3 regions of the Bacillus salitolerans genome follow, and region 1 is predicted to be linked to each of the others. Evidence: riboswitches for the same ligand, from Rfam matches in the RefSeq annotation. Region 1 holds a riboswitch; each other region holds the start of a gene.
The links. Region 1 has a riboswitch for cyclic di-GMP ahead of ACFSCX_RS15205 (HD domain-containing phosphohydrolase). Riboswitches for the same ligand answer to the same signal wherever they lie in the genome.

Region 1 (3,280 bases):
AGGTGTTGATATCAATGAAGTTGGTGCTGAAAGTGGTGTTACAACCTTAATATCTGTTCCAAGTGATCAAACCATAAAAATAAATAAAGCAATGGAAGGTACTACAATCAAAATTGGAAAGTCTAAATACACCTTTCAAGATGTCACCTATGAGGTTGTTGCCTACCTGGACAACGAAGGGAATATAGCGTTTAAATCATAAAGGGGGAAATCGAATGTTAAAGTACTCATTGCTGGAACAAGAAGATGGAGTAAGGGTGGATCTAGAGGGAGATTTGGATATTGAAACTACTGAGATTATAGAGGAAGAATTAACCCCAAGTCTCCTTACGTATCGTTCAGTTGTATTCAATTTTGAAAGGGTACCATTCGTAGATTCCTCAGGTATTGGACTTTTGTTGAAAACCATCCAACTGCTGACAGACCAAAATATTAAGGTAACTATCACGAATGTAAATGAGGATGTGGCGATGGTTTTCGATATACTCCAAATATCAGATATTGTTGGAGAAGATGTGTTTGTTTAGGAATTAGTATCTTCTATAAGAAAAGGAGGAATTAGATGATTTATGAATATCTGTTCCTAGCCATACTATTTGCATACTTACGTGCAAAGTCATTTGACCATTTATGGGAGGTTAAGATTAAAGCTCCTTATCTCATATTAAGCTGCTTTGTCCTTCAACTCATAGCCATGTATCTTTATGATTACTCAGCATTTACAAAGTGGTTTTCTCTATTTATCGCAGCTTCATATCTCCTGCTTTCAATAGGGGCGTTGATCAATAAACATTTACCGGGTTTTATACTTTTCTCCGTTGGGATGTTTTTAAACTTCCTAGTCATTATCATAAACGGTGGAAGGATGCCGGTATCTAGCAAAGCATTAGAAGCGGCAAACCTTTCTCATTATATAGAAATTCTTGAATCAGGCTATCGAAAGCATCAATTAATCAATGAACATACAATGCTACCTTTTCTAGGTGATGTTATTCCACTTCACTTGCCTTATGCATTATTTGATAAGGTCATTAGCATAGGAGATGTCATTATTACTTTTGGGATGTGTATCTTCTTTTTTTATACCATCACTGGAATAAAAAGCTACGTTGATATCTTCCACAAAAACAAAAAAGGGCTAGAAATTGATTGAATCTGACAAAGTAGGATTCAACATTAAAATTGGTTTCAATCTTGGGGCGTAGGATTTTCAAAGAATATAGATGTTTTTCTTATCGAAAAGGGCAAACTCGCTCGAAAGACGAGGACGCAAAGCTAGGGCCTAAAGAGGAAAATCTCAATGGCAGCCGGTTACCGAAGAAGGAGGTTGATCCCATGAAAGGTAAAGTATTTCTAATCATGGTTCTTGCTGCAATGGCATTATCTGCAGTAGCAGGAGTACCTTGGCGTCCATAATCATAATCTTTTAGATTTAAGGATTCAATAGCAGTACCTACGCCCCAGTTTTTATTAAAAAATAGATGTTTCTTGATTAATTTATTTGTTAAACCACAAGTTATTTCCTCATATTTTAAAAAAGGATGTGAAAGAAAATGCCAACCAAATTAAATGTATATATTAATTCAATAATATTGGTTGGTTTTACATTATTAGTCATATCCCTCCTTACAACCGATTACTCCCGTATTGAAGTCATTCTTGCATTAGGTATCTTGGCAGGGGTATTAGAGTATTTTTTAATTGAACTTCCCAATGGTACCTTATTTACTAGTTCTCAAACCTTTACGTTTATTGCTTTATTGTTTTATGGAGTGGAAAATGCAGTTGTAGTGGAACTCGTTATTTTCCTCTTAACTACAGCCTTATTATGGAAAAAAAGAAACATTAAGAAAAATTTGTTTAATTTGAGTCTATATATTATCTGTATTATTGTAGCAGGTTTGTTCTTTGAATGGCTATATGATCGCGAGAGTATTTTTCATTGGAAAACAATGTTGCTACTATTCGCTGTTATAGGAATACATTCTTTGGTCAACTATATATTGATTGCTGTTGTTTTTTCAACACTTAATAATAAACCTTACTGGGGAACCTTGTTAAATATTTTATTAGATGCTATCTATATGTTTCTTACGACATCTAGTATTACATTGTTCCTTGTCTATATTTACAGCTTAAAGCAACCACTCCTATTTTTTATTGTTACTTTCTTTGTTGTATTTTGCTATTTTCTACTTAGATACGCATTTGGTTTATTTATTAACCTTCGAAAAATCTTCTTATCAACAATGGAGAAATTTTCAGAAGTGTCAGAAATGAAATTGTTAATCAACCGTGGTCACTCTACGCGGGTAGGGAAAATGGCTAGAAGAATAGCTGAGGAATTAAAATTACCCATGGAGGAAATTGACTCAATTCATTATGCAGCCCTTTTTCATGACATGGGTAAGCTCCAATTAGGTGAAAAACTGTTTATAAAAAGAGGCCCTTTAACGATTGAAGAGGAAAGGGAATATAGGAACCATATTGAATTGGGTTCGAAGATGGTGAAAGAAATATCAGGGTTAGACAAAGCAGCAGAATATGTTTTCTATCATCATGAGCAGTGGGATGGAAATGGTTTTCCATATAATTTAGCCGAAGAAAGCATTCCTTTAGGCTCTAGAATCATTTCTGTTGCCAATGAGCTCGATCATCTTTTACTTGATCCAAAGATAAAAAATCCCAAAAAAGAGTTTAGTAAGCTTGCTGGGAATAAGCTTGATCCGAAGTTAGTTGAAGTAAGTTTAAATATATTTATGGAACTGTGTTTAGGTGAGTCGGTGGAAGAAGTTGTACATGAGAAGGAATCAGTTGAGAAAAAAGTAGATTCTAAACTTAGTCACAAACTTAAAGACTCTGAATTATTAAGTAAATTAAGTGTGACTCACCTTACATTCAAACATCAGGTTTTTATTGATGGAAAAGGTCAGGAAGTTAGTCTTGATATTGAACAAAAGTTAACTGTTCTCATTGAGAAGGTACAAGTGGAACAAAGAATCATCAGGGAAATAGTAGAAAATGAAGCTGGAAGACTTTATGACGTTTATTGTACTCAAGTGCCAGATGGATATCAGTTCTTACTTACTGATATAACCCCCATTTTTGAATTTGAAAAACAAAAAAATGAACAAGTCCAAACTTTGTATAGAGATGTTATCTTTTCTGTTACGAAAGGAAAAATGGAACTTATTGATATGAAGGAACTGAATAATATCGTTCAAAAACAATCAATTGGTTCATTGCCAATTGAAAAGAAAGGAGATGTCCCGTTAAGTAG
Region 2 (3,280 bases), on a different contig from region 1:
AATATCTGAGTCCTGTAAAATCATTGGATTTTGTTTAAACAATTCGTGAATCATCTCGATTGCTTTTTGGAGGTTCGTTTTTTTCGTTTCATTTATATAAAAGCCAATCGCCGAAAACTTCATTAGATGTGCGAAATACTTTACACTTCTGTTTTCCTTTACTATCGTTCGGCCCAACACTGGGCTTTGATTCACATAATGGAAGAATGGATCAGCTATTTGTAATGCCTTCGTGTATTCCTTTTGATTGAACAGAGCTTGAATTGTGGAGATTGTTTCATTCGCCCACTTTACCGTTTTGGCCTCTTCATCCTTCACAAGACAAAGCTCATAGTTTTGACTTAATGTCGCTAACGCAGAGAACTCCATTTTGTATGAAGTAAAATGGTGATTCGCCTTTAGCATGACACCTCCGTACATCGCCATCATGACATGACGGTACTTTACCTCAAAATCATTTAAGAATGCAATTAACGAATCGGTATAGGCATTCCACGCTTCATCGACTTCTTCCATCGCTTGGCCAATCCTTGAATTCTCATCATAAAATGAACTCATCATCCCGCGTGCGGCAAAGGCACCAAATGGTCCAGCAATGAGAGATCCGAAAATAGAGGCTCCAATTTTCGCAAAGGTCCTCCCTGCTGCTTGAGACTTCATTTTTTGAAGAAGTTCGCTATACGCTTTTACGGCGAGGGCATATTCGGTCAATTGGTCACTGAGCTGATCTAAATCAGACAATAACCCTTGCTGTAAAAAAACGAAAATGCTCCGGTCAAATGAAAGGTGCTGAAAGATTTTACCGTATTCGTTTTTGGACATCCCCTCTAAGAAGCTTTCATAATCCTCTTGAAGATGATCTAAGATAAAAAGCTCCTTCAGCTCTTCAATCACATCTGTGACATTCGTGTATGTAAAAAACTGACGAATACATTCGTGGAACTCTTCCTTTGATTCAACCTTTTGCAATGGCTCATATACATATTTTCGAAGTGCATCATATCTGGCAGATAACGTGCCATGAATCACCTGGAACTGCTCTTCACATTTATGCTGAACGTAGGCCTCTACTTCTTCCGCCACTTCCGGTAGTAAATGAATCTGTAATTCTCGCTGGATTTTTTCATATTGCTGCTTTGGATGTAGAAACACATTTGTTGTTAGCTGAGCTTGTCCCATTACAACCAATCCGCAATCATGTTAAAGAATTCTAACCCTTCACTAAGCTCTAGCGATTCTCCAATAGATCCAGCATCTAAGACAGAATTCGTAATATCAAGTGTGTCAAGAGCCGTACCGTAATCAGCTAATGGATCAGGTATCGCAATAGCAGGTGTAGACGTAATCATCACGCCTCCCACTAACGAATCGTTTGACATGGTGAGCATTTGTTCATGCGTCGGAGAATAATAGCCCATTCCATCAAAGGTCGGCTTTGTGTAACCAATAAACCCTTCAACATTATCATGATAGTTCATCCCGCCATGAATGTTAGGAGACGAATTAATCGCGTGTCCCATCCCCATGTCAAACGTATGTCCGCCTGTTACATTGTCACGGATATGACCGACCACTTCCCCATCAGCCTCTACAATCGTATCTCCACCAGCACCCGGCCTCGTAGACGCCACAACCTCACCATTGGAGGTTCTAAAATCAACGCCGCCCGAAAAATTCGGGTGTGAATGAACCGTCTTCATCCGTTCATTCACCTGTTCGATTGTACCAAATAACCCGTTCATTAACTCTTCTGTACTTCCCATTGACGTCACCTCTATCTAGAAAATTAAAAAAAAACGCCACATCAAAAAGGCGTCTATCGATAAAATTGTTTGCAACTGGCTGGCATGCTTGGTAGCGTAAGCCCCTATAGTTTTGCGTCCCACTTTTTCAAGAAGTTTGCCCTTTGATATGTAATTAGTAGTCATTAATACCTATAAAACTATCATAGTACTTTTTCACTAGCAATACAATAGACTTTGAAAATTAACCTTTTCTTTCAAAGTCTATTGAACTCTCTCTATTTTTCACGTAACGCCCCCACTCTTTTCACGCCTACAAAGATAGTGAATCCCGTTGCAGTGATTGAGCTCTTCTATTTTTGAGGAATAAAGAAACTGTAAGGATAACTGTCCCAAACCAGACTAGTAAAAACAGCCCTCCTAAAACTGGGAATGCCGTGAACTCAAATACAGATCGGCCAAATCCAGTTTGGATCCCTATCAATATAATCATCAACATCCAAGCGATACTGCCTATATGGACAAGTCCTTTCTTAATGCTGTTTTTCACATTTGTTTTTTCTATTAACCACGCCGGGATAATCAACGTCTGAAGTGCATGAAAGCCAATTCCATGTAGGACAATAAGGTTACCTGCTTCCCCTGTAAAGCGATCTTGAAGTAAAATCATCCAGATTCCAGCCATATTGGCCACGACGACAGATACAAATGCATACCGAATTCCTAGTAGAAGCAATGGACGTTCATAAGGAGGCTTCATCCGTAAAAAGCGAATTGTCAGCCAGATTGCCAACATAACAAGTACTAAAGACATAACTCCAAATACCATTCCACCTATCGCATCCACAACAGTACCCATCCGAGAAAATCGAGGATCCAGACCTCTAAAGTTCTGTATGGTTTCAATGGCATAACCATATATACTTGAGACAATAAAAGACCACCGAATAATCTTTCGCTTTCTCTCCGTAAAACCCGCAAAGGGCAGAACCGCCGCTATCGATAGGATGAAAATGCCGATTGCTGCATTAAAAGAAAAGGCATCCTTCATATTGCCTTCAGGTAAAATAACTGCACCTTGAAAAAAGATAAAGATTGCAATACTTAATGATAGGATAAACCCAATGAGCCCTACCATAACCAGTGACCTTTCTCCTTCAAATAATTGAATGCGCTGCTTTTGACTATTCTCCATGATTTTTCCCTTCTTTCTATTTTATTTATTTATTTATTAATCAATAAATAACTGTGTAAAAAAAGAGAACATTTACTTTTCTCTTTTTTAACAACCATCTCCACCAGGGATCATTTCTGGCAAATTCAATACCTCAGCAAGTGTTATTAATAGGCCTGTTCCAATAAATTGAGCTGCTGTACCTTTTGCATTCGGAATTCCCGCTTTCTCAAATTTCAATGTCAATGATTCAAACATGATGCGATGAATGCTCTGGACATGTTCACGAATCCCTGGCTCTGATATTGTATGTGCTTGCATGACCATGAGCACTTCTTCTCGGTGTGTTTGAATCAATTGTTCG
Region 3 (3,280 bases), on a different contig from region 1:
GAATAAAAATAGAGAACTCTACCAAAATCAATGATACCTACTATAAGAAGCAATAATATGGGTAACACTAGTGCGGTTTCTACTAATGATTGGCCCTTTTCGTTTCTTACCATAAAAGCACCCACTCTCTATTAAGTAAGCTTATGATGGCTCCTCCTACTATTGCCACTCCATATGGATAAGTGGTTTTTAACCCATCTTTGTCAATCATTAATGGGATTTTCATTCCCATCTTAATACAGGCTGCTGAAAACAGAATGGACTTTATTCTCTTTATAGCCCCTTTTCTAAATAAGAGGATCAATACGCCCATGACTCCGCCTATAATGGCCATAAAGATGGCTGTTGTTAGCACAAACATGACTCCCTTTAACGCTCCAATAAGTGCTAACAGCTTCACATCTCCAGCACCCATTCCCCCCATAAAGTAAGGGATTAACAGAATCATAAATCCCACAACAAAGCCAGTAACACTAAACCATAGTCCAGATAAACCATCCATCCAAGCATTGGAACCAATGGCTACTACTAGAGCTGGAAAAATGACGATATTATATATTTTCCTTTCTCTTAAGTCAGTAAATAGACAAATGGTTAATATGATGAGCATAGTAAAATTAATCATTTTATCACTACCTCTATTAAACTGTTAGAACAAAAGCTCAGGGCGCCCCGTTTAGCCTAAGGCAGAAATGTTCCTAAATGTGAAAAAGGGTGCTTTTCCCTTTTTATTCATTTAAGGTTATTTGACCTTGTAGCTAGGTGCTGGATCTGGATTCCAAGTGACTAGCCCATTCTCTTGCTGAAAAACTTTTATACTTTCTTAATAATTTTGAAAAACTTGGCTAGCGACCAGTCCTTCGACGCCAGCGTTCGCCTATTTTTTTTTATGCAGTTTCCTATTTGTAACGCAATAATAAATACGCAGTTCTTTAACTACATGAAAAATTTAATACTTTCCTATGAGCTAAAAAGAGCCCCACGTTTTGAAAACGTATGGGGCATATACTATTAGTTGATATAAAATAAGTATTAAGGCTATAACTGATAAATTACTGACCTTCACGATTTAATACAGCATTTGATACTGTTTCAAACATAGCTGTAATTTCATCACGTAACGCTACTAATGCACCAACAGCTGCTACGGCGATAACACCTAGTACCAATCCGTACTCTGTCATCCCTTGCCCTTTTTCTTCTTTTATTAGCCCTTTTAGTTTGTTCATTATTAATCTCTCCCTCTTCATTTTTTATATAACAAAATTACTTGAATAGAATTATTGACCTTCACGATTTAATACAGCATTTGATACTGTTTCAAACATATTTGTTATTTCATCACGTAAAGCGATTAAGGCTCCAACTGCCGCTACCGCGATAACACCTAATACTAAACCGTACTCTGTCATCCCTTGTCCTTTTTCTTCTAAAAATAATCCTTTTAGTTTGTTCATCATGATCTCTCCCTCTTCATTTATTTGATTATTCCCTACTTAATAGTATGGCGAGAGCATTTTCAAACATTGCTGTAATTGCATCACCAAGTATATTGAACAACCCGATTACTGCAATTGAAACTAGTCCCAATACTAACCCATACTCGGTTAGTCCTTGCCCATTCTCTTTTAGACTTAAGTCTATTAATTTCTTCAACATACAACCTCCTTGAATTACACTTCAAATGAAAGGACATCTCCTACTTTTAAACCAGTAGATGCAACCGTTCCTTCAGGTAATTCAATGACTGACTTTGCTTTCCGATACACTTTCGTGACTTTTCTCGGTTGCATCGATTCAACAATACCTACAACCTTCTGGTTATCATCCATAAATAATACGTCAATGTTGTAATTCATGAAGTACGTATGAACCGATTGGCAGGGCATGATGTGAAGTGCACAGCCTGAAGGGAGTTCACTAGAAAACATTAGCCCTTTTAATCGTGTGAAAAATGTATTTGCTTGTCCGATCTGATTAGCTAACTCGAGCTTCGTTTTCAGGTTGATGAGCTTCACCCGCCTTTTCACCTCCTTGTAATTAAAATAGCCCCACCTTTACCGAAAGTGGGGTTTTAGCTATAAAAAATGAAACGCCCCTATTCTTTCGGTAACTGGCTGGCGTAGTGTGTTTTTATCACACCTTAGCCCCTTTAGCTTTGCGTCACTGATTTTCATCAGCTTTGCCTTTATCGAGAATCAGCGTTTATGCTTCTGACTGATCTCTTGTAACTATCATAGGAGATATAACGGAAAAGACATATCCATCATAGAGCTTATTTTCCTCCTGCTAAATTATTGGTCTTTTGTCACATTTCGTTAAAAAAGATAAAGAAAATTGCAAAAGAAGCTTCATTTAATACCAATTGTTGGCTTTTTGTAGTCCATGAAAACTAGTTAACTGACAGAATTATTAGAATTCTGCAAATTACTGAGCTAATTCGTGACCATTCAACTATTTATTTTGTAGAAATATGCTATGTTTTGTAACTTTAGCACTTCTTTTATCGAAACTATTCCTTTTCTTTTCATAGTTTGTATAATTATTCTGTACATCTTATTACATATTAATTGTATGGATTCGATGATTTCTAGATAGTAGGAGAAGAAAAATGCTTGAAGTGATGATTGAGGAAAAAAGAAAGAAAATGATTTTCTTAGCCCTGGAATTTGGGCTTACAGCAGAAGAAACCGTAATTTGTAGCCAAGAATTAGATGAATTAATCAATAAAAAACTAGGCATCTAACTAATATATACGGAATTTTACAACTAGAACATGTAAGACTTGTCAGATAGACGAGTCTTTTTTATTTTTCTAAAGATTTTACTGTGACTTCGTGAACATTCCCAGGCATTTATCCATATTATACTGCATGTAATCTATTGAAAAAGGATGTTTTTAATGCCTGCTATTGTCGGTGCAGTAAAAGTTATTAGTATAGGGGCCTCGAGTGTCTTCAATATTGGTGATGTATTTATGATGACACCAAATTCTACAGCAAAAACCTTTTCCGGGGCAGGATCCTTTAATACTGGTGATGGTCTGCGGGTTTATAATAATCAGAGTTCAACGAATACAGATGATAATGATGCCGTTGATCAACCTATTGTAGATTTCAATTAGGAGGGACCTGTGATGAATTTCTATATTAATCAAAATATATGTATTCACCAGTTGAAAGTTGGCAGTGTTTCCAATTCATCGGTTCTACAAATTGGAAGCGCTGGAATGATTAAACCACTCTCAAACCTTTATAATACAGGTGGTTTTAAAGAGGCT

Region 2: linked by a shared signal. The riboswitch ahead of ACFSCX_RS23950 (hypothetical protein) and the one ahead of ACFSCX_RS15205 (HD domain-containing phosphohydrolase) in region 1 are both predicted to bind cyclic di-GMP.
Region 3: linked by a shared signal. The riboswitch ahead of ACFSCX_RS01615 (DUF192 domain-containing protein) and the one ahead of ACFSCX_RS15205 (HD domain-containing phosphohydrolase) in region 1 are both predicted to bind cyclic di-GMP.

What each region holds. Positions count from the first base shown of each region.
Region 1 is NZ_JBHUEM010000024.1:110,460-113,739, reverse strand. It holds gene ACFSCX_RS15220 (flagellar assembly protein A) at 1-202, shown strand, start outside; gene ACFSCX_RS15215 (STAS domain-containing protein) at 216-527, shown strand; gene ACFSCX_RS15210 (DUF5317 domain-containing protein) at 563-1,153, shown strand; cyclic di-GMP riboswitch class I at 1,234-1,319, shown strand; gene ACFSCX_RS15205 (HD domain-containing phosphohydrolase) at 1,554-3,280, shown strand, end outside.
Region 2 is NZ_JBHUEM010000055.1:131,675-134,954, reverse strand. It holds gene ACFSCX_RS23955 (SH3 domain-containing protein) at 1-1,179, opposite strand, end outside; gene ACFSCX_RS23950 (hypothetical protein) at 1,179-1,763, opposite strand; cyclic di-GMP riboswitch class I at 1,831-1,914, opposite strand; gene ACFSCX_RS23945 (hypothetical protein) at 2,056-2,937, opposite strand; gene ACFSCX_RS23940 (TetR/AcrR family transcriptional regulator) at 3,025-3,280, opposite strand, start outside.
Region 3 is NZ_JBHUEM010000003.1:12,927-16,206, reverse strand. It holds gene ACFSCX_RS01640 (TadE/TadG family type IV pilus assembly protein) at 1-113, opposite strand, end outside; gene ACFSCX_RS01635 (A24 family peptidase) at 107-625, opposite strand; gene ACFSCX_RS01630 (Flp family type IVb pilin) at 1,053-1,229, opposite strand; gene ACFSCX_RS01625 (Flp family type IVb pilin) at 1,281-1,460, opposite strand; gene ACFSCX_RS01620 (Flp family type IVb pilin) at 1,486-1,656, opposite strand; gene ACFSCX_RS01615 (DUF192 domain-containing protein) at 1,674-2,018, opposite strand; cyclic di-GMP riboswitch class I at 2,106-2,197, opposite strand; gene ACFSCX_RS01610 (aspartyl-phosphate phosphatase Spo0E family protein) at 2,612-2,746, shown strand; gene ACFSCX_RS01605 (spore germination protein) at 2,903-3,124, shown strand; gene ACFSCX_RS01600 (spore germination protein GerPB) at 3,137-3,280, shown strand, end outside.